3 regions of the Robertmurraya sp. GLU-23 genome follow, and region 1 is predicted to be linked to each of the others. Evidence: riboswitches for the same ligand, from Rfam matches in the RefSeq annotation. Region 1 holds a riboswitch; each other region holds the start of a gene.
What was found. Region 1 has a riboswitch for thiamine pyrophosphate ahead of ACVBAX_RS04435 (ABC transporter substrate-binding protein). Riboswitches for the same ligand answer to the same signal wherever they lie in the genome.

Region 2: it holds a riboswitch for thiamine pyrophosphate, as region 1 does, so the genes downstream of both, thiT (energy-coupled thiamine transporter ThiT) here and ACVBAX_RS04435 (ABC transporter substrate-binding protein) in region 1, are expected to answer to the same signal.
Region 3: it holds a riboswitch for thiamine pyrophosphate, as region 1 does, so the genes downstream of both, thiM (hydroxyethylthiazole kinase) here and ACVBAX_RS04435 (ABC transporter substrate-binding protein) in region 1, are expected to answer to the same signal.

The regions. Positions count from the first base shown of each region.
Region 1 is NZ_JBRKCV010000002.1:22,043-29,675, forward strand. Features, by position in the region: gene ACVBAX_RS04420 (ABC transporter ATP-binding protein) at 1-135, opposite strand, end outside; gene ACVBAX_RS04425 (ABC transporter permease) at 122-895, opposite strand; gene ACVBAX_RS04430 (thiamine-binding protein) at 892-1,185, opposite strand; gene ACVBAX_RS04435 (ABC transporter substrate-binding protein) at 1,197-2,192, opposite strand; TPP riboswitch at 2,294-2,404, opposite strand; gene ACVBAX_RS04440 (peptide chain release factor 3) at 2,596-4,176, shown strand; gene ACVBAX_RS04445 (efflux RND transporter permease subunit) at 4,330-7,401, shown strand; gene ACVBAX_RS04450 (hypothetical protein) at 7,497-7,633, shown strand, end outside.
Region 2 is NZ_JBRKCV010000001.1:791,226-798,858, forward strand. Features, by position in the region: gene ACVBAX_RS04070 (ABC transporter permease subunit) at 1-430, shown strand, start outside; gene ACVBAX_RS04075 (alanyl-tRNA editing protein) at 532-1,713, shown strand; gene ACVBAX_RS04080 (nitric oxide synthase oxygenase) at 1,783-2,871, shown strand; gene ACVBAX_RS04085 (methyl-accepting chemotaxis protein) at 2,972-4,663, shown strand; TPP riboswitch at 4,752-4,850, shown strand; gene thiT (energy-coupled thiamine transporter ThiT) at 4,916-5,512, shown strand; gene ACVBAX_RS04095 (divergent polysaccharide deacetylase family protein) at 5,610-6,386, shown strand; gene ACVBAX_RS04100 (VanW family protein) at 6,432-7,322, opposite strand; gene ACVBAX_RS04105 (alanine/glycine:cation symporter family protein) at 7,419-7,633, opposite strand, start outside.
Region 3 is NZ_JBRKCV010000004.1:118,138-125,770, forward strand. Features, by position in the region: gene nikC (nickel transporter permease) at 1-160, shown strand, start outside; gene ACVBAX_RS09705 (ATP-binding cassette domain-containing protein) at 157-975, shown strand; gene ACVBAX_RS09710 (ABC transporter ATP-binding protein) at 972-1,742, shown strand; gene ACVBAX_RS09715 (MATE family efflux transporter) at 1,758-3,107, shown strand; gene ACVBAX_RS09720 (methyl-accepting chemotaxis protein) at 3,303-5,081, shown strand; TPP riboswitch at 5,187-5,299, shown strand; gene thiM (hydroxyethylthiazole kinase) at 5,394-6,209, shown strand; gene thiE (thiamine phosphate synthase) at 6,225-6,860, shown strand; gene thiD (bifunctional hydroxymethylpyrimidine kinase/phosphomethylpyrimidine kinase) at 6,881-7,633, shown strand, end outside.

The sequences.
Region 1 (7,633 bases):
AATTGTACTTTTCCCACTGCCAGAGGGACCAAGAATCGTTACGAACTCCCCGTGCTTAATAAAGAGGTTGAGATCATCTAAGATTTTTTTATTACGATAGAAAAAAGACACATTTTGTAATTCAAGAAGCTCCACGATTTTTCCCCTCAGCTTTCCAACGAATAATAAATCTCTCCAACCAATTGATCATCATAAAAAATAACAAACTTAATACCATAATGAGAAATATCGCAACAAACACTCGATCGGTTCGAAACGATGAGGATGATAGTGTCATATAGACTCCAATACCCTTTTCAGATCCTAACCATTCAGATATAACGGCTCCCATGACACTGTAAGTGGCTGAAATTTTCAGCCCTGAAAAGATCGAAGGGAGGGCAAATGGAAATTCAAGTTTCCAAAATAATTGTCGTTTTGTTGCTCCTGCCATTCGCATATAATGGAAGAGATCTGCAGCAACCTGGCGAAATCCATCCATGGCTGAAATGGTAATTGGAAAGAAACAAACCAGAGTGATAACAATTAATTTGGGTAATAAACCGAAGCCAAACCATATCACAAGAAGTGGAGCAAGTACGATAATGGGTATATTTTGCGATAAAATAAGAAGCGGATATAAAGACTCTTTTAAAAAAGGGATATTATGTAAAATAAAAGCAGTTAACAGACCTACGGTAACTCCAGAAACAAAGCCAAGAAAAATAAGCTGAATGGTGGATGTAAGGTGTACAGAGACAGTGCCCCAACCATTTATGAGTTCGTTAAAAATTTGTGAAGGAGTTGGGAGAAGCCAATTTGGAATCTCAGTAATTCTTGCTGTGAATTCCCAGCCAATGAATAAAAGGAGGAGAACTAAAATTGGTCTCCATCCTTTTTGTAATTTTTGTATCATGAACGATATTTCTCCGTAAGTGTATCCATTTTAATTCCACCTGGTTGATATAGAATCTTCACCTGTGAAATAACATTGCTACTTCCCATTTCAATCATCTTCTCATTCATTTTCGTAATGACTGCAAAAAGTTCCTGAAGATCACCCTCCATAGTTGTTTCTAAGGGATGAACTTCATACTTTACTCCTGACGCGTCAATAATGGCTATTGCTTCATCTACGTAAGGAATCACATTTTCACCGTTTTTTGTCTTAGGGATAATTTGTATACTAACAAGTGCGTTTGTCATATGATCAACTCCTAGTGTGGTAAAAATTCATTAGTAAAGGCTTTTTCTGCTTCTAACTCTGATTCTAACAACCCATTCTCAAGCATCCAAGAAGCATAGTTTTCCCATACTTCTAAACGTTGCTCTCCCCATTGGTCTGCATCGTCTTGATATTTGGTAGCAAGCCATTCCTGACTTTTCTTTACAAGCTCTGCGTCAAGCTCTGGAGCAGCTTTGATTAGGACATCCGCCGCATCGGAAGGGTTGTCGATAGCGAATTCATAGCCTTTTGAAGCGGCTTTCACAAAAGCTTTTACTGTTTCTGGATCATTGTTAATCATGTTTTCACTAGTTGTTAGCACAGGTGTATAGTAGTCTAGCTTTTCGGAGTAATCGGTTAAGTAAACCATATTGATGTCTTCTCCTCGTAATTCTGCTTCCACGCCTGTCCAACCGTAGTATATCCATGCAAAGTCAATATCACGTTCAACAGCAGTAAAGAAATCCGCATCGCCTATGTTTACAATATTCACCTTTTCTACATCTGCTTGTTCTTGCTTCATAAGGGAGTCGATGATGGATTGTTCTACAGGTGAGCCCCAGCCACCGTATGTTTTTCCTTCAAAATCCTTAGGAGATTGAATATTTTTAGATGCCGGTGATGCGAACCCAGATGTATTGTGTTGAATGACTGCAGCTATAGAAACAAGAGGTACCCCTTGAACTCTTGCCTGTGTAATACCCTCTTGATAACCTACACCAAAGTCTGCTTTTTCTGAAGCAACAAGTTGATCAGCACCAGCTTCTCCAGGCATCTGAATGGTCACATCAAGACCTTCGTCTTCAAAAAAGCCTTTTTCTTTTGCGACATATAGCCCTGTGTGATTTGTATTTGGAGTCCAATCAAGAACAACTGTTACTTTTTTTAAGTCAGCGCTTGATTCCTCCTTTTCTGTTTGTTGTTCATTTGTTTCTGAACATCCTGCGAGTAATACAGAAGCTGCAAATGCAACTATCCATTTTTTCATTACTTTCTCCTCCAATGGTATAAGTAGGATATGAACTGAACCTTTCGACGCAAAAAAACGCCGCAGTTTTTGAACCGGGCGCATATGTTTAAACAAATTTATTGTTTAAAGAATATGTTTCCTACGCTGGTATCATCCAGATCAGGTTCAAAGGGTCAGCATCAGTTGGATGCACTCTCAACCGGTCTTCACCGGTCCCCCTACAATTCTTACCTATTTAGTTTGATTTCTATCTCATTATAGCAGAAATTATTTTCTTGAAAAGGAAGAACTTTCATGAATAAATCAATATAATGATATGTTTGTGATTGCTTTTGTAAAGAACAGATTGCAAACTTCATACAGTCACGATAAGATTGAAGTTATGGATGAATTTGTGTAAGGAAAGAAAGGAAATTCTATAATGGCAAAAAATTTTAAAGATGATGTACAATCACGTCGCACATTTGCGATCATTTCCCACCCGGATGCTGGGAAAACGACATTAACAGAAAAGTTATTGTTATTTGGTGGAGCCATTCGTGATGCGGGAACAGTTAAAGGAAAGAAAACGGGTAAGTTTGCAACGAGCGATTGGATGGAAATTGAGAAACAACGTGGTATTTCCGTTACGTCGAGTGTGATGCAATTTGATTATAATGACTGTCGAGTGAATATTCTTGATACACCAGGTCACCAAGACTTCAGTGAAGATACGTATCGAACTCTTACAGCTGTTGATAGTGCGGTCATGATTATCGATTCAGCAAAAGGGATAGAGGAGCAGACCTTAAAGCTATTTAAAGTGTGCCGAATGAGAGGTATTCCGATTTTTACCTTTATCAATAAGCTTGATCGTCAGGGGAAATCTCCATTAGAACTTTTAGCTGAGCTTGAAGAGGTTATGGGAATAGAATCATATCCGATGAACTGGCCGATCGGAATGGGGAAAGAATTTCTCGGTATATATGACCGTTTCTACAAGCGAATTGAACAATTCCGTGTGGAAGAGGAAGAACGATTTGTTGGGTTAAATGAAGATGGAGAAATAGAAGGAGATCATAAACTAAAGCAATACTCCTTGTATGACCAAACGTTAGAGGAAATCATGCTATTAAATGAAGCGGGAAATGAATTTTCTCGTGAAAGAATAGCAAATGGGGAACTAACACCTGTATTCTTTGGTAGCGCCCTAGCGAACTTTGGTGTTCAAACTTTTCTAGAAACATATCTTCAATTTGCACCTGCACCTCAAGCACGGGAGTCTACAGAAGGAAAAATTGATCCATTATCAGAGGAATTCTCAGGTTTTGTTTTTAAGATTCAAGCCAATATGAATCCTGCTCATAGGGATAGAATTGCCTTTTTACGTGTATGTTCAGGGAAATTCGAAAGAGGGATGACAGTCAATATCCCACGCTTAGGAAAGTCAATGAAGCTTTCTCAATCAACACAGTTTATGGCTGATGACAGAAATACGGTTGATGAAGCGGTTAGTGGAGATATTATTGGTTTGTACGATCCAGGTACGTATCAAATTGGAGATACTTTGACAGTTGGAAAAAACAACTTTCAATATGAAAAGCTTCCTCAGTTTACTCCTGAACTGTTTGTTCGAGTTTCAGCTAAAAACGTAATGAAGCAAAAGTCTTTTCATAAAGGAATTCAGCAACTTGTCCAAGAAGGTGCCATTCAGCTCTTCCGTACCGTTCGAACAGATGATTATTTGTTAGGGGCCGTTGGTCAACTACAATTTGAGGTGTTCGAGCATCGGATGAGAAACGAGTACAATGCAGAAGTATTAATGGAAAGATTAGGTTCGAAAATCGTCCGTTGGGTTGAAAATGAAGAAATTAATGAGAATCTTTCTAGCAGTCGAAGCCTTTTAGTTAAGGACCGTTACGATAAGAAAGTATTTCTTTTCGAAAACGATTTTGCACTTCGCTGGTTCCAAGAAAAAAATCCAGATATTACACTATATAACCCTATGGATGATTACCAATAAGTACCTAGAAGTCCTCGTGTTTTGAGGGCTTCTTTTTTATAGCATATTTTATACAGCGCTTATTTGCATACGATAATGTGCTTCTTTATAATATGGGGCATGAAGCCTTTAGACGGCTGAATCTGTGAGGGATTTGAGAGGAGTTAGCGTGGAATGAAGATTAGCGAATATGCTATAAATAGACCAGTCTTTACAATTGTCACGATGTTCTTAGTGCTGATTCTTGGAATTGTTTCGCTAGTGAATATCCCATTAAAGTTAATACCAGAGATAAAACCTCCTGTAGGTGTGGTTGTAACGAATTATCCAGGTGCAAGTCCTGAGGAGATTGTAGAAAAAATAACAAAACCATTGGAGAGTAACTTAGCCACTCTCCCCGGTATAAAAACGCTCACTTCAACCTCACAGGAAGACGCAAACTTTATCCTTCTTCAATTTGCTTGGACGACACATATTGATGAAATTCAGGATGAAATTATTCAACGCATTGATTTAACAACACTTCCAGACGATGCAGAAAAGCCTAGGTTCTTAAAATTTGACCCTTCGCAGTTTCCAGTAATTCAACTATCGTTAAGTGCGGATGAAGATGAGGAGATGTTGAGACACTTAGCCCAGGAATTAGAACTGGAGTTAACAAAAGTGGATGGAGTTGCGAGCGTAAATTTATCTGGAACATCCGAAAAGGAAGTAAAGGTTGAACTTGATCAGGAAAAATTAAAGGCATACTCATTAAGTCAAAGCGATATAGTCGATTTGATTCAGGCCAATAATATTTCGATGCCGGGTAACCCTATTTTAACTGAAGGTAAGCAATTAACAACTAGAATTATATCCACCCTTGATTCCATAGATACATTAAAAAATTTAACAGTCTCAATGAATCCTTTAACGGGTGATGAGATCCGGTTACGTGATGTAAGTAATGTAAAACTAGAAAACCGGGATGATCGTACCATTACCCGCACTAATGAAAATCCTTCTGTGCTTCTTAGTGTTCTTCAGCAATCTGATGCGAATACCGCAGAAGTATCTAAAGCATTTGTTCAAGAATTAAAGAACCTGTTGAATAAGGAAAAATATCAAGATATTCAGTCAGATATTATATTTGATCAAGGGGAATACATAAAACAAGCCATTGGAAACATAACAACTTCCTTACTCCTTGGTGGCCTATTTGCAATGGTAGTTCTTTTTTTCTTTTTAAAAAATGTAAAAAGTCCACTGATTATTGGCGTTTCAATTCCGTATTCGGTTATTTTCACCTTTGTATTAATGTATTTTTCAGATTATACGCTTAATATTATGACTCTTGGAGGACTAGCATTAGGGATTGGAATGTTGGTAGATAACTCCATCGTGGTCATTGAAAATATTAATCGTCACTTGGCAATGGGCAAGAACGCAAAGGAAGCGGCTCGTGTTGGCTCACAAGAGGTAGGTGGAGCCATCACTGCTTCGACTCTTACAACAGTTGCTGTCTTTCTACCAGTTGTTTTTATTACAGGAATTATTGGAGAGCTTTTTAAAGAATTTGCTGTGACCATTTCGTTTAGCTTAATAGCCTCGTTGTTAGTATCGTTAACTGTAGTTCCTATGCTAGCTAGTAAGTTACTAAAGGTTTCTATACATAATGCTGAGAAGGAAAGACAAAGTTCCTATGTTCTTCTTCGGCTTGAAAGGGGAGTAAGATGGTGTTTAAACAATCGAATATTTGTTTTAATCATTTCGACTTTGCTATTAGTTGGAGGAGGGTATAGTTTAACAACTGTTGGTATGCAGTTTTTGCCGAAGACGGATGAGGGGTTTTTTACCATACGTGTCAAGTTAGGTAATGGAATGGCGTTGTCAGAAACAGAAAAAGTACTAACTTCCATTGAAAAAGAGCTTAAAAAGGAATCGGATGTTGAGACATATGTAAGTCTAATTGGAACAACACAGGAGGGATCCTTCAGAGGATCAAGAAACGCGAATGAAGCAGAGATGTACGTAAAAATGAAACCGCTTAAAGAACGTTCTCGCTCCATCTTTCAATTTGCGGATGATATAAAGGAATCAATCGAAGAGGCAGCAAAGTCCACTAATAAAAGCGCTGAACTATCATTTAATATGCAGTCAACGGCTGGGTCGAACCCCAATACCCTTACATTTAGCGTCCTGGATACGAAAGAGGAGAGGCTAGAAGAATCGGTTGGTAAAATCTATACAAGGTTGAACAAACTGAATGAAGTAAATGAGGTTACAACAGACTTAATGGAAAAATTGGAAGAAATTCAGATCACTGTGAATCGAAAGGAAGCATTAAAGCAAGGCTTAACACCAGCTGCTGTTGCGATGATTGTAAATAACGTGACTCGTGGGAGTGTTGCTACTCAGATAGTAGATGACGACTCAGAAATCTATCGAATAATTGTTGAATATGATAAAAGCGTAAGCCAAAGTATGAAAAACATAAAAGGACTGCTAATTAAAAATCCTGCTGGAAACTATATTGAGTTAGGAGATGTTACCAATATTAACCGTGGAAATGGGCCTGTTAAAATAGAAAGAATTAACCAACAGGCTGCTGTTCAATTCACAGTAAAGTATAAAGATACGACAAATCTCGGTTTTATTTCAAGAAAAGTGGATCGAGAGATAGCAAACCTGAAACTAGCAGATGAATCAGAAGTTGTTTTTAGTGGGGATCGTGAATTACTTGATAGTGCGTTAGATCAATTGATATTAGCGTTAGTTTTGGCAATTACGTTTGTATATCTCGTTATGGCAGCGCAATTTGAGTCCTTGAAATATCCGCTTGTAATTATGTTTACGGTTCCTTTAATGGTTATAGGAGTTGCCCTAGCTCTGTCCATTACAAAAACGCCAATTAGTTTGACCGTTATCATCGGAGTGATTGTTCTAGCAGGTATCGTCGTTAATAATGCAATTGTAATAATAGACTATATCAATCAAAAGAAAAATCATGGAATGGAAACAACAGAAGCAATTGTCATATCTGTAAAAGAACGATTTCGTCCAATTCTTATGACCGCTCTGACAACCATTTTGGGACTTATTCCGCTCGCGCTTGGTATAGGTGATGGTACAGAAATAAATCAGCCTATGGGAATTACGGTGATTGGTGGATTAATCAGCTCGACCTTCTTAACGTTATTTGTTATCCCAGTAGTTTATTGCTTGTTTGATAGTGGAAGGACGAAGAGTAATGGAAATATTGCCTAATGTCGAAAAATGTAGGAAAAGTCTTGCAAGTTCAAGTGATAATTCTTCTATATTTCGTACAACCTATAAGTAATGAAAAGTAGCTGGTGATTAGGATGAAAAAACAAGGGAAGTTAGAAGCTGTATTGTGGAGTATTGCGTTGCCTGGATTTAGTCAGCTTCTTAGGGGAAGCTACATAAAAGGGGTACTTTTTGTACTATTAGAGTTTGTTGTTAATGTAATGAGTAATTT
Region 2 (7,633 bases), on a different contig from region 1:
TTTATTTTTTGGTCTAGGAGACTTTCAGACACCATTCTTTGAATATACTCTCGATGGACAAAAAGAGGCCATACTTGGAACGCAGTTTCTGTTAAAGACAGTCTATTTTCTTCCAAGTTTGCTAATGATCACTACGATTTCTTTTATGCTGTCCACTCTTTTTAAAAGTCAGGCAGTAGCAGTAGGGGTTGGGATTTTTGTTCTATTTGTTTCAACTACATTAGGTGGACTTATTATTATGCTCGCCGAAGAGTATACTTGGGCAAAGTTTCTAATTTTTCCACATCTAGACTTAACCGTATTTGCCTTCCAAGATAAGATTTTGGATAATATTAGCTTAAATGGTTCCCTATTGATTCTTACTGTATATTATATTGTGTTTATGATCTCAACGTTTGTTTATTTTCAAAAACGTGATGTGAGTATTTGAAACCGATAAAAACTAGTAGAGAGGTAGAAAATAGCTACCTCTTTTCTTTTTGTGATAAAGTAGGTGTAGCATTTCTTAACGAAAGAGAGTGTTATATAAAAATGACAAAAAAACTATATTATGAAAATGTATATCAATCCACTTTTGTAGCAACTGTTACGAAAAGTGAAGACGATTATATTGTACTAAGTGAGACCGCCTTTTATCCTACTGGTGGAGGGCAACCATACGATACGGGAACGATTAACGGAAAGACAGTTTCGAATGTCGAAGAAGTCAATGGAGAAATTCGACATTATATAAGTGACTCCATTTCTGTTGGTTCTAAAGTTGAGGGGAATATAGATTGGGAAAGAAGATTTGATCACATGCAGCAGCATGCTGGACAGCATATCCTCACTGCCGCATTTGTAGAATTATATGGTTATGAAACCATCAGTTTTCATCTTGGGTCAGAAAAAGTAACAATTGATCTCAATGTAGATAATATCTCTTCTAACGAACTGGAAAAAGTTGAGGAATTAGCTAACAAGATCATACTAGAACAAAGAAAAATAGAGACTAAATGGGTTTCAAAAGAGGAAGTAAGCCAATATCCATTACGGAAAACCCTTTCAGTTGAAGAAAATATCCGCTTAGTAATCATTCCAGAATTTGATTATAACGGGTGCGGAGGTACCCATCCACAAAGTACAGGTGAGGTTCAAGCGATTACTATATTGGGTACTGAACGACAAAAGAAAAAAACAAGGGTCGAGTTTGTATGTGGTAACCGTGTTAGAAAGCAGATTCATGATAAGACAACTGTTGTATCAAAGTTAACAAGTCTCTTACATGCACCTCAAAATGAACTAGAGACTGCTGCCCTCCGACTCATTGAAAGAAATAAAACACTTGAAAAAGAAATAAAGGTTCTACAAGAAAATATATTACAGTTTGAAGCTCAGGACTTATTAAAAAAAGCAATAAAAGTTGAACACCATAGAGTTGTTCAAGCTAGTTTTGCAGATAAGGGCCTTCAAGAGCTACAAACCGTTGCTCGATATGTTTTGGCTCTTGACCCGGAAGTCAATGTCCTTTTCGTTTCAGAGATAAATGGGAAACTTCAATTTGTGTGTCAAAGAGAAGAGTCGGCTATCAATATGAAGAATCTTGCTCAATCAATCTTACCAGTGATCAATGGAAGGGGAGGAGGAAATGAAAAACAGGCACAAGGAGGTGGAGAGGCTAAAACGATAACTTCTGATGCGCTCCTTACCATGCTTTTACATCAATTAAAATGAATGAGATTCAATTAAGGTCAAAAGTTACGATAATATTATTATGTAAACTAAAAACGTGAGGGATTAGCATTGAATGAAGATTTACTCCAAAAAGCAGAAGAGTTTATCACTCTTTGTTATATAGAACTAGAAAAAGATCATATTACTTTATTAACAAGAGTGGAAGAAGTTAAAAGTTCGATTCTTAAGACGGGAACATATGAACATACATATGAAGAACTTTCCCATGGGGCAAAGATGGCATGGAGGAATAGTAATAAATGTATTGGACGTTTGTTTTGGGAGTCTTTGGTTGTTAAAGATTGTCGTCATTTACATCACTCCGATGAGATCATCCATGCTCTTTTCGAGCATATCAAATTTGCAACCAACAATGGTCATATTAGACCAACCATTTCTATTTTCAAACAAAAAACAAAGGAACACTCCATTAGAATTTGGAACCACCAGCTTGTTCGATATGCTGGATATGATACACAGCAAGGATTGATTGGAGACCCCCACTCTATTCCGTTTACAAAGATATGTGAAGAGTTAGGGTGGGAGGGGAAGCATACAAATTTTGACCTATTACCTCTAGTGGTTCAAGTAAATAATGAAAAACCAATTTGGAAAACTATTCCTCCGGGTCTCGTTCTTGAGGTCAATCTTTCACATCCGGAATATGAGTGGTTTGAAGACCTAAAATTAAAGTGGTATGGTGTACCGATGATCGCTGATATGCGTCTTGAAATTGGTGGGATTCAATACACAGCAGCTCCTTTTAATGGGTGGTATATGGGAACAGAAATTGGTGCTCGAAATTTAGCGGATGAAGGCCGATACAATGTGTTACCTATCGTTGCTGATCATATGAAATTAGATATGGCTAGAAATAGCAGTCTTTGGAAGGACCGTGCACTACTTGAAGTGAATCGAGCGGTTCTATTTTCCTATAAAAAGGCTGGAGTAAGTATTGTTGACCATCACACCGCAGCGGCTCAGTTTAAGTTGTTTGAAGAAAGAGAGAAAGAAAAAAGTCGGAAATTAACAGGTAATTGGACTTGGTTAATACCTCCTGTTTCTCCCGCATTAACCCATATCTTTCACCAGCAATATGATAATAGCACTCAATTGCCAAATTATTTTTATCAAATGGCTCCTTACGAAAAGAAATAGATTTTGTCTATTTCTTTTCATTCGAAATAAAACGCTTCCATATCAAAAGAACTATTGTTAATATAGGTATAAAGTACAACCTATAAATGGGGGAGCAAACATGAATATCACTGTTCGAAAAAAAATTATAGGTAGTTTTGTTATTGTTTTATTTATGTTAGTAGTTGTAGCAAGTGCTGGGATTTTTCAACTATATTCAGTAAACAATACGTATCAATCATTCTTAAGTGAAGAAGTAGGTCAAAAGCTAGAAGTGAAAAATCTCCAAGAGCAAATGATTAGAAAATCAGCAGCCGTAAGGAGCTTCCTACTCACTGGAGAGGCTGACTATCTGACAGAATATGATGAGGCAGTAAAGAGCTTTGATAACTCTATGAAAAAATTAAAAACAACAATCACTGATAATGAGTTATTAGATACGTTAACTGCTCTTGAGGAAATGTCAACAAATGATTCGAAATTTGCTCAAGACCAAATACAAATGAAAAAAGACAACGATGAATTAGGTTATTTAATCCTAGCAAAATCAACTGCTCAAACGTTAGGTATGCAGTTTAATGCAAAAGTAAATGAACTTCTATCTATTCAGGAGAAACATTTAGACCATGCAAGTAGCTTGACCACAAAAAAAATAGATGGAATTGTTACAATAATGATTGTGATCAGTGTAACTGCGATTCTTGTTGCATTAGTACTAGCGACAATTATAAGTTTACAGATTGCGAAACCAATTGTTCATGCATCTAAGGCAATTGAGAAGGTTGCGAGCGGAGACCTATCTATAGATGAGATTCAAGTGAAGAATAAAGACGAAATTGGGGCAATGATCCAGTCTGTCAACTCAATGGTTTCTGGATTAAGAGAAGTTGTTATACAAGTTAGAGATTCATCAGCTCAAGTTGCAGCTAGTAGTGAACAACTAAGTACAAGTGCGCAGGACAGTACTCAAGCAAGTGAACAAATTTCTTATATTGTTGAACAAAACTCAGAGGGTATGGATTTGCAACTGCAACATTTAACCAAAATTCACACATTAATTGAAGAGATGTCTAGCAATATAAGTTTGATTACAAAAAGTAGTGAAAAAATGCTCGTCACAGCTGATAATACGTTTCAAGTTACAGATCAAGGAGCATTATCTATCGAAAAAGTAGTTAACCAAATGAATTTGATTAATGATGGTGTTTTGAATGCCTCAGAAATCATTCGTCAGTTAGGTAGGCGTTCAAATGAAATTACTTCTATCCTAAATATGATTACAACGGTTGCAGATCAGACGAATCTGCTAGCCTTAAATGCGGCAATCGAAGCTGCAAGAGCAGGTGAACATGGCAAGGGATTTGCTGTAGTTGCAGACGAAGTAAGAAAGCTCGCAGAGGAATCAAAAAAATCAGCTGATCAAATTACAAAAATGATTTCTTATATCCAATCTGAAACGGATCTAGCTGTATCTGCAATGGAAGAACAGTCTCACAAAGTATCAGAAGGATTCGAATATAGTCAGGATGCAAAGAAAGCGTTTGCTCTAATTGGAGAGTCAATGGGAGACGTAATAGAAAAGGTATCTGACGTTTCATGTGCCATTGAACTACTAAGTATGCATAGTACAAATGTCGTACAAGCAATTGACGAAGTAAAAGGAATCGCAGAAGAAAGCGTTGCAACAACCAGAGAAGTAGCAGCCGGAACAGAAGAAAACGTTGCTACTCTCCAGGAAGTAACCGCAAGTGCTCAAGATCTATCAGGTATGGCAGAAACCTTACAGCAGTTGGTTCGCAGATTTAAAATATAAACATGAAAAGCATCTATTCAACTAGATGCTTTTCTATTTAATTTTATATGATATAATGAATACGAAATTATAAACAAACTACATACAACGAAACCACAAGGGGAGCGTTATGCTGAGAGTGAACGTTTGTTCTGACCCTTTGAACCTGTTAGATAATTCTAGCGCAGGGATGTGGAAAGACTGCATTTTTCGTGTAATCATGTCTATCTACGCTCTCCTTGAGGTTTCCAGAAAAAGGGGAGATTTTTTTATATGGGAAACAAACGATTAATTATGATGATTGAAGCATCTTTTTTTGCAGCCTTTGCATTAATTCTAGACCTTCTTCCATCGATTAAGCTTTCGTCTAGTATTTCTATTTCATTTGCGATGGTACCAATTTTGATTATCTCCTTTAGATGGGGATTCGTTGCTGCAACCGCTTCTGGATTTTTATGGGGACTATTACAAATTTCTATGGGTGATGCATATATTTTGACTCCGTTACAGGGCTTCATTGAGTATTTTCTTGCCTTTGCGTTTATTGGATTTGCAGGTTTCTTTATGAAAAAAATTCAGGTAGCACTAACAGAAAATAAAAAGAAAGCCCTTCAATGGATCATCGTTGCCACATTCGTTGGAAGTGGGGCACGTTATTTTTGGCATTTTATCGCGGGATTTTTATTCTGGGGAGAATATGCACCGGATGGGATGTCTCCATTCTTATTTTCGCTAGGCGTAAACGGTGGAACAATGATTGGAGCAGCTATCTATTGTTCCGTTATTTTATTCCTTTTAGTGTCTAGTTCCCCAAGATTTCTTCTCCACAAAAGGGTTTCCTCTCCAGAGACTTTGAAAAAAATATCGTAATCCAACACTCGTCCAATGTTTTGGGCGAGTTTTTTGTATGGTTTTTCCTCAATGAGAGAAACTATACCAATAACTAACATTTCAAATGGAGGATTTTATGAAAAAAACTTCATTTATCATTTTTTTGGTCATTTTTACACTGTTCCCTCATCATGGACATGGCCAGGAAGTGAAAAAGGCAGCTATTATTATTGACGATTTTGGTGGTGGTGTGGGAGGTGTTAAGGATTTTCTAGAAGGTGATGTGCAAATCACGGCGGCTATTATGCCTTTTAATGAGCTTTCAAAAAAGCATGCAGAATGGGCATATGAAAATGGCTTAGAGATCATGGTACACTTGCCTATGCAGCCGAAAAAAGGAAAGGCATCTTGGTTAGGACCAAAGCCAATAACGAATGATTTATCAAAGGAAGAAGTAAGAAAGAGAGTCATTGATGCTATCGATAGTGTTCCTCATGCTATGGGATTAAATAATCATATGGGCTCGCTTGTCGTTGAGAATGAAGAGATTGTCAGGGTGATTGTCGAAGTGGCAAAGGAAAAGCAGCTATATATTGTAGATAGTGCAACAAGTCCAAAATCAAAATTTGAGGAAATCACTGAGGAATTAAATGTACCATTTATTAAGCGAGATGTGTTTTTAGATGATATCTGTTCTGTGAATCAGGTCAAAAAACAAATGCTTATTCTTGCAAGGATTGCGGAGAGCCGAGGTACCGCTGTTGCGATTGGACATGTTGGTACATCAGGTAAGGTATGCTCGTTAGGAGTTACTGAGTCAATGCCTCAATTTAAGCAGAAACATATTAAGGTCGTCCCTGTATCTGAGCTGTTATCTGATTCCATCCGATCTAAGTATTTTCATCTATATTAAAAGTGGCTGTCCATTGGGTCGGGTACTCCCTCTGGACAGCCACTTTTATTGATACATGCTTGGCACTTGGTTATGTTCAACATTCACATCATCTGAAGTATACAAGAGAATGGACACGGAACCGCCTCTTACTTTGGAGCGTATCAAAATAGGATGCTTATAGTTATTCATAAAAACAAAGTCAGGTCCATACCAGCTTACTGTTGCATCGCGACCTGGAGGAACATAAGGTACACGTTTGGAGTGGGAATATCGTTTCACGATTTTTAACCCTGCTCGATCCACAGCATTAAAGAGGGTAGAAGATACTTGGCAAATACCTCCGCCGACCCCCTCAGAAAGCTCACCTCGAACAATAATGGGAGCTGGAGTATATCCACGTTCTTTAGTCCGTTGACCAACCACCTCATTGAACGAGAAGGTCTGACCTGGAAATAGGACGTAGTTATTTATTGCCTCGGATGATATTCTAATATTATTTGTTCTTGAGGTATTGTAGCTATTGAAATAAGTGACATAATATCCAATCGCTTGTTGTCGAATTCTTGACAATAGCTCACTATCTACCTCTGGATAAATCGGTTTTTTAGGAACTTTAAGCGTTTTAGCACCTTTACTATAAAAATAGGAGTGATATAGGGTATGAAATGCTCTCTTATCAAGTTGATATCCCAGCTGCTCTGGCTGTAAATTTCCATGTTCATCAAGAAAAGCATTTTTCGGCTCTATGTATACTTGTTGGGAAAGTTCAGAAGTTAAGATGTCAAGATGATGCAAGTCCATAAGAGGAGTATTGGGAAGAGGAAAAACTAGTTCTTCGCGATCTACAGTCATTATGGGTTGATCATTATCAATCAATGTAAGTACATCTTGATTGGCTGGTTGTTGAATAAGCATGAGAATAGATAAAAGTCCAGTTAATTTCAATCGTATCATCCTTCCACTTAGGTACCATGAGTATTATTCCAAGTTCACGATTTACTTATGCGGGGGATAAAGAATGAAAAAGACTGGGAATTCCCAGTCTTTTGATTAAGCTTTTTCAGTTGTTTCTTGCTTTTGTTTAGGCCAGCTCTCTACACCTTTTAATCCAGGGATACTATCTTCAAAAAACACAGGGTCAAGACCTTGCTTACGTTGTTCAAGGTAATTATCAAGTGTTTTAAAAGCAATATTACCAAGTAAACCAATGGCAATTAGGTTTGTAAATGCCATAATGGCCATTGCTAAGTCGGCCAAATCCCAAA
Region 3 (7,633 bases), on a different contig from region 1:
GGGAGCCATGTTGAATGAAGGAAGATCCTTCTTTCAAGTTCATCCATCTCTTATGCTCTATCCAGGCATTGCTATTTTATTAACTGTTCTATGTTGTAATCTTCTTGGAGATGGATTAAAAGGTTATTTTAAGACGGGAAAAAGGAGGAACCTAATGTGAAGGAAAGTCTTTTATTTATACAAAACCTATCAATAAAGACAAAAGATGATCAGATACTTCTAAAAGAGATCAACTTAGAATTGAATCAAGGGGAAATGGTCGCACTGATCGGTGAAAGTGGCAGTGGAAAAAGTATAACCGCAAGGACCATTCAAGGCTTGTTGGTTCCTAATATGATGGTTACTGGTCATGTATTCTATCAAGATATGAACCTTCTTTCCATGGATAAAAGGAATCATCATCAACTGCTAGGCAGTGAGATAGGGAGTATTTTCCAAGATTATCGCGGCAGCTTTACCCCGTTTATAAAAGTAGGAAAACAGATGGTAGAAGCGATTCGTTCACACTATTCCATAAGTAACAAAGAGGCGAGGGAATTATCTCTTCATGTTCTCGAGGAATTACATTTGAATAGCAAACAAATCTTTCATAGCTATCCCTTCCAATTAAGTGGAGGGCAAGTCCAGCGTGTTGCGGTCGGATTAGCATTAGCTCTAAAACCAAAATTGCTGATTTGTGATGAAATAACAACCGCTTTAGACGTTATGACAGGAGAAGCAGTGTTAGATGCAATTGAGAAAGTTAGAAAAGAAACAGGCTGTGCCGTTTTATTTATCACACATGATCTCGTCCAAGCCTACAAGCGAACCGACTATATCTATGTGATGCAAAACGGGAGGATCGTCGAGGAAGGGTCACCAGAACAAATCCGATGTGAACACCAACATCCATATACAAAAAAATTATGCTCATGTTTGTTGTCACTACCAGGAGAAAATCATCCTCACATTTATCAAGGAGTTCAATCCGTATGAGTCTACTAACAGTGGAACACGTCTCCAAAGTATATCCAAACAATATTACTGCCCTTCAAGGGATTTCCTTCCAAATAGAGAAGGGAGAAATCGTTGGAATTGTTGGGGAAAGCGGCAGCGGAAAAAGTACACTCACGAAACTCATTCTTGGTCTCGAATCGTATAAAGATGGTTGTATCACATTTAACGAACATCAAATCCCTCCTAAAAAACGATCAGACGTTCGTGCTTACCGGAAAAATATCCAAATGGTATTTCAAGACTCAAGTAGTGCCTTAAATCCTAAACTACCCATAGTGAAAAGTTTACTTGAGCCACTTAACAATTATAAAGATTTTACGCCTTCCTATTTCCCGCCAGGAAAGTATACCAATCGTGAAAAGGCAGAAAGATTGCTTGAAATTGTAGGACTAGAGAAAACCATGGTCGATCGTTATCCCGATGAGTTGAGTGGCGGGCAAAAACAAAGAGTGTTTATTGCACGGGCCATAAGTATTGAACCTTCCTTACTAGTTTGTGATGAAGCAACTGCCAGCTTAGATGTGTCCGTCCAAGTGCATATCATTGAACTATTAAAAACATTGCAAAAAACCTTACAAATGTCGATTTTGTTTATTTCTCACGATATACGAGCAGTCACCAATTTATGTGATACAATCCTTGTGATGAAAAATGGGTGCTTGGTCGATAATTTTCAACTATCCGAACTGTATGCTCCTGAACGACATTCATATACAAAAGCGTTGTTACAAGCGGCTATGCTGTAAGAAAGGGGAGTAGGAATGAACTTAGCTTCCGTTAGACAAATGGTGCACCGTTATTCACATACATGTACTCATCGCGAATACTTTATACTAGCTTTTCCTTTAATTTTATCTGGAGTCTCTACTCCATTACTTGGAGTGGTAGATACGGCCGTCGTTGGAAGAATACAAGACCCCACGGCGTTAGGCGGGGTAGCGATTGCTGCCGTTATTTTTAATACGATGTACTGGCTTCTCGGCTTTTTACGTGTAACGACAAGTGGCTTCACGTCACAAGCTGATGGAGCAAAAAATGAAGAAGGAATTATGCTTGCGCTTTACCGCCCGATGATAATTGCTATTCTGATGGGTTTGATTTTCATCCTTTTTCAAAAGCCAATCATCCATTTATCCCTTCACCTTATGGGAGGGAATACATCAACAAATGCCCTGGCTGAAACTTACTTTCTCATTCGTATCTGGGGTGCACCGTTTATTCTACTAAGCTATGTAACCATCGGATGGCTAGTCGGCTTAGGAAAAGTAAAAATGTCGTTATTCCTGCAAATTGGTATGAACCTATTAAATATTGTGCTAGATATTGTCTTTGTTCTGGGCTTACATATGGGGGTTGCAGGCGTCGCCTTTGCTACTTTAATCGCTGAAGTGTCTTCGGTTTTAATTGGAATGCTCATTATTTATCATACAAATAAAAGGCGTTTCTTTATTCCTTCGATTGCTGCGTTAATCAAGAAGGACACCTTAGTTCAAATGTTTCTTGTGAATCGCGACCATTTTCTCCGAACATTATGTTTAGTCACGATGACTGGAATTTTCACCTCAAAAGGAGCAAGCATGGGGGAGCTCACATTAGCAGCAAATGCGATCCTTCTACAAGTCCATTACGTAATGGCCTATCTTTTTGGAGGATTCGCTAATGCTTCAAGTATTTTAGTGGGTAGAGCGTTTGGAGGAAGGAACAGCTCTCTATATTTTCGAGCCTTGTCTCTTTCTGCAACCTGGGGATTTGCAACAGCCATTTGTTTATCCCTTTTGACCTTCCTGTTTGGAGACTTTATTGTTTCACTATTTTCGACAATTCATGAGGTTAGAGAATCCACTCATGTATTCTTAGTTTGGATGTTTCTATTTCCACTTGTCGGATTTTGGGGATTACAACTAGAAGGTATTTTTTCTGGTGCAACGGACGCGAAATCGGTTAGAAATTCTATTTTTATCGCTTTGCTTGTGTTTTTAGCAGCCATTGTATGTTTGGTACCTGTTTTTGGGAACCACGGAGTATGGATGGCGTTTATCTTATTTAGTCTATCCCGAAGCGTCTTTTTATCTCTTTATGTCAAAAAACTAACTAATCGATTAGTCGGATAAGGAATTTTGCAGAGAAATGTCATAACCTGCGCTTGCCTAGGAAATACCATCATTTCCTAGGTTTTATTTTATAAAATAGTTCTTAAGAATCAGGTATAAAGTTATATTATTTATTTAATACTTACAATCCCTTTACAATTGCTTAATATTCCTTTGCCATAATGAATGGGACAACGGGTGAAGGATGTGTAAGGATTGAAGTCTATTGGTAAATGGGTTAAAAAAAGAATTCGTATTAATAAGAATACAACATGGCATCTGCCAATCATAAAAAGTCCATTTCAATCACAAAGTATTCGGAAAAAAATCATGCTTAGCTTCGGGCTAGTGTTATTAGTTTCTAGTGGACTAGCTATTTACTCCATGATCAATACCCAAAAGGCAAATGAATTAGCAAAATCACTTATTCTAGAAGAATCACAGCAATTAAACGATCTGCAAGATTTACGATTTTACATGGCTGAGCGATTACGGCTCGTAAATGAGTACATGCTTGATGGTTCTCCACAGGCAAAGGAAAGCTTTGAGAGCAATGTACAGCTTAGTAAACAGTTAGAAAAAAAGTTATTGACTAACGTTGCAGGAACCAAAGATGAAAACTCAGTAAAAAAGGTCATTTCTGATAGTGTCAAATGGAATGAGGTTATGATGAAGGATGCTTTTGACGTGTTTGACAGCGGAGAGAAGCGTCAAGCCTTTCTAAATGTTGGATCTGAAAAGTTTAAAGCCGAACAAACGATGACAAAACTAAAAGCTTTAGCTGACGAAAAAAATAAAAGCGTAGAACAGCTTGGAGAAGAAATCATTTCTAACGGAAATCAAGTTCAGCTTTGGACAATGATTCTTACAATAATAGTTATTGGTATCTCCGTATTAGTTGCCTTTGTATTAATGAAGTCTATTCATGATCCGATCCGTCGTTTATCAGAAAGAATTCAACTAGTGGCAGAGGGAGATTTTAGTCAAACGGATATGAAGGTCACATCAAATGATGAAATTGGTGAGCTAACCATTACTTTCAACCGAATGGTAAAAGAGCTACGAGCATTAATTTCACAAGCCTATGAAACAACCACTCAGGTTTCTGCGTCTGCAGAGGATTTAACAGCAAGCTCAGAGGAAACAGCGCAAGGGGCAGAAAGTATTACTTATTCCATTCAAGAGGTGGCCGCCTCCTCTCATAAACAATTAGAAAGCGTAAACGAAACCATACATACAATGAACACATTGGCTACGATTCAAGAAACACTAACGCTTTCATCAGAAGAACTCGAAGCTTCAGCAAATATGGTTGACGGAGTGTCTAAAAACGGAAATCAAGTCGTACAACATGCGATTAAGCAAATGACGCATATTCATGACTCCGTTTTAGAAGTGTCAGGAGTGATTGATAACCTTGGTAGTCAATCAAAGGAAATTAGTCAAATAACAAAAGTGATCACAAGTATTGCGGATCAAACTAATTTACTCGCTTTAAATGCTGCTATTGAAGCAGCACGAGCTGGTGAACATGGGAAAGGCTTTGCTGTTGTTGCTGATGAAGTGCGTAAACTTGCCGTACAATCTAAGAGCTCTTCTAACGAAATTATTGATCTTATTTTAAAAATCCAATCTGGTACAAATCAAGCTGTAAAAGCGATGGAAAAGAGCACACTTGAAGTAGAAAATGGGTCAATTGCTGTTAACGAGGCAGGAAGATCATTTACACAAATTACTCACTCTATCACAGACATTCGTAAGACGATTCAGTCAATTCATCAATATGTGCAAAAGATGACGGAAAGCTCCAAATATGTAACTGCGAATATTGAAGTGCTAACAGAAATTGCAAAGGTGAATTCCAATTCCTCACATGCGGTGGCTGCATCAGCTGAAGAGCAACTGGCAACAATGGAAGAAATCGCTTCGTCTGTTCAGGCAGTCAATGAAATGGCCATTAATTTAAAAGATCTTTTAAGGAAATTTACGGTTTAAATAGAATTCCCTCCTGTTGGTATAGAGAGAACTTTTTTACTATTTAAATAATTTATAGTTGCGTTATGAAAAACCTTCCACTATGATTGAATTATAGTTTCATATGAAATCTACTAGGGGGGCCCGTATGTTCGGGCTGAGAGAAAACAATATCCAGTTTTCGACTCTTGGAACCTGATCTGGCTCATACCAGCGGAGGGAAGTAGTTACTGCGAAGATGAATGTTTTTTGTTTCGTAACTATGCCAGGTTCTATAAGAATCTGGTTTTTTTGTTTTAAAATAGGTTTTTAATACGAAGGGAGTAAAGAAAGTTGAGTCATGAATTTTTAACATTAATTGATAGAGTAAGAGAACAATCACCGTTAGTTCATAATATGACGAATGTGGTAGTAACTAATTTTGTTGCAAATGGGTTGTTAGCTCTTGGTGCTTCACCAGTTATGGCCTATGCCAAAGAAGAAGTAGCTGACATGGTAAGCATAGCAAATTCACTCGTGCTCAATATCGGCACATTAAGGGAACCGGAAGTAGAAGCTATGATCATTGCAGGAAAAGCTGCTAATGGAAAAGGAGTACCGGTCGTGCTTGATCCGGTTGGAGCTGGTGCAACAGTATATCGTACAAATACTGTAAAACGAATTCTATCAGAAGTGAATATTAGCATATTACGTGGAAATGCTGCCGAGGTAGCCAACGTAGTAGGTGAAGAATGGCAGACACGCGGTGTTGATGCAGGTACAGGTGAAGGAAATATCGCAGATCTCGCTCTTGTAGCAGCTCAAAAATTACATATGACCGTTGTGGTTACTGGAAAAGACGATATTGTCTCTAATGGAGAAGAATCGATCATCGTTTCAAACGGACATCCTCTTCTAACAAAAGTAACTGGGACTGGTTGCTTATTTTCATCAGTTGTAGGAGCTTTTGCAAGTGTTGAAACAAATTATTTACTCGCCGCGGCAGGGGCTTCAGCATTTTATGGTGCAGTCGCTGAGCGCGCGATTTTAGCAACAGGTGACCAACATGTTGGTACTTTTCAGATGGAATTTCTAAATCAACTCATGCTCACTTCATCCTCCGATGTGGTAGATCTAGCCAAAGTGTATTCAAAAATCACAACGATGTAAGGAGCATTGGGGAAAATGGAATATCTAAAACTGTATTTTATAATGGGCAGTCAAGATTGCATGGATCGAACACCTGAAGAAACGTTAGCTTTAGCGATTAAAGGTGGAATAACGTGCTTTCAATATCGAGAAAAAGGGAGCCACTCTCTTGGAGAAATAGAAAAGTACGAGCTTGGAAAAAAACTGCGAGAACTCTGCGCGGAACATAAGGTCCCATTTATCGTTAATGATGATTTACCACTCGCTATTGCACTTGATGCTGATGGAGTTCATGTTGGCCAGGACGATGAAAATGCAAAATATGTGAGAGAGACAATCGGTCCTAACAAAATTCTTGGAGTATCCACTCACACGATTGAAGAGGGACTTCAAGCCGTTCGAGACGGAGCTGATTACTTAGGAATTGGACCGATGTATCCTACGATTTCAAAAGAGGATACCGAAAAACAACAAAACTTGGATATCTTTACTGAATTTCGTAACGCAGGAATCTCTCTGCCTCTAATTGCAATTGGTGGAATTAATTCTACCAATGGAGAAACCGTTATGAAAGTAGGAGCAAATGGCCTAGCGATTATTTCCGATATTTGTCGAGCCAGTCATATTCAAGAGCATACCAAGCTATTACGTAGATTAGTTGATGAATTTTAGTCAAGGAGAGGTTATTCACTATGGTAAATAAAGCATTAACCATTGCCGGTTCAGATAGTGGTGGAGGGGCTGGCATACAGGCCGATCTGAAAACATTTCAAGAATTAGATGTGTACGGAATGTCTGTGATAACAGCCGTAACCGCACAAAACACAACAGGGGTACAGGGGGTATATTCAGTTCCTTTGGAAGGAATTCAAGAACAACTCCAATCAATTGCTGAAGATTTGCGTCCAGATGCGATCAAAACCGGGATGTTATTTAACAGTGACACCATTGAGGCCGTTGCGAGATTTATAGAAATTTATGAGATGGAACACATCGTCGTAGATCCGGTGATGATTGCAAAAGGGGGTGCTTCACTTTTACAAAACGAAGCAGTAAAAGCATTAAAAGAAAAATTACTGCCACTCGCGACGATCGTTACACCAAATATTCCAGAAGCCGAGGTGCTTACAGGAATAAAAATTGAGACGATGAATGACCGAAAACAAGCAGCAAAATTGCTCCATGAGATGGGTGCTGAAGCTGTCATGATTAAGGGGGGCCATGATCCGGAAAGTGAAGAAATGATTGATCTTTTATATGATGGAGAAAAATTTCACACCTTTACTTCAAATCGGATTTCCACAAAAAATACTCATGGCACAGGTTGTACCTTTTCCGCTGCCATAACCGCTCAACTCGCAAAAGGAAGCTCGGTTGTACAGGCGGTGCAAGTGGCAAAAGACTTTATACAGGCAGCCATTGAGGATGACTTACACATCGGATCC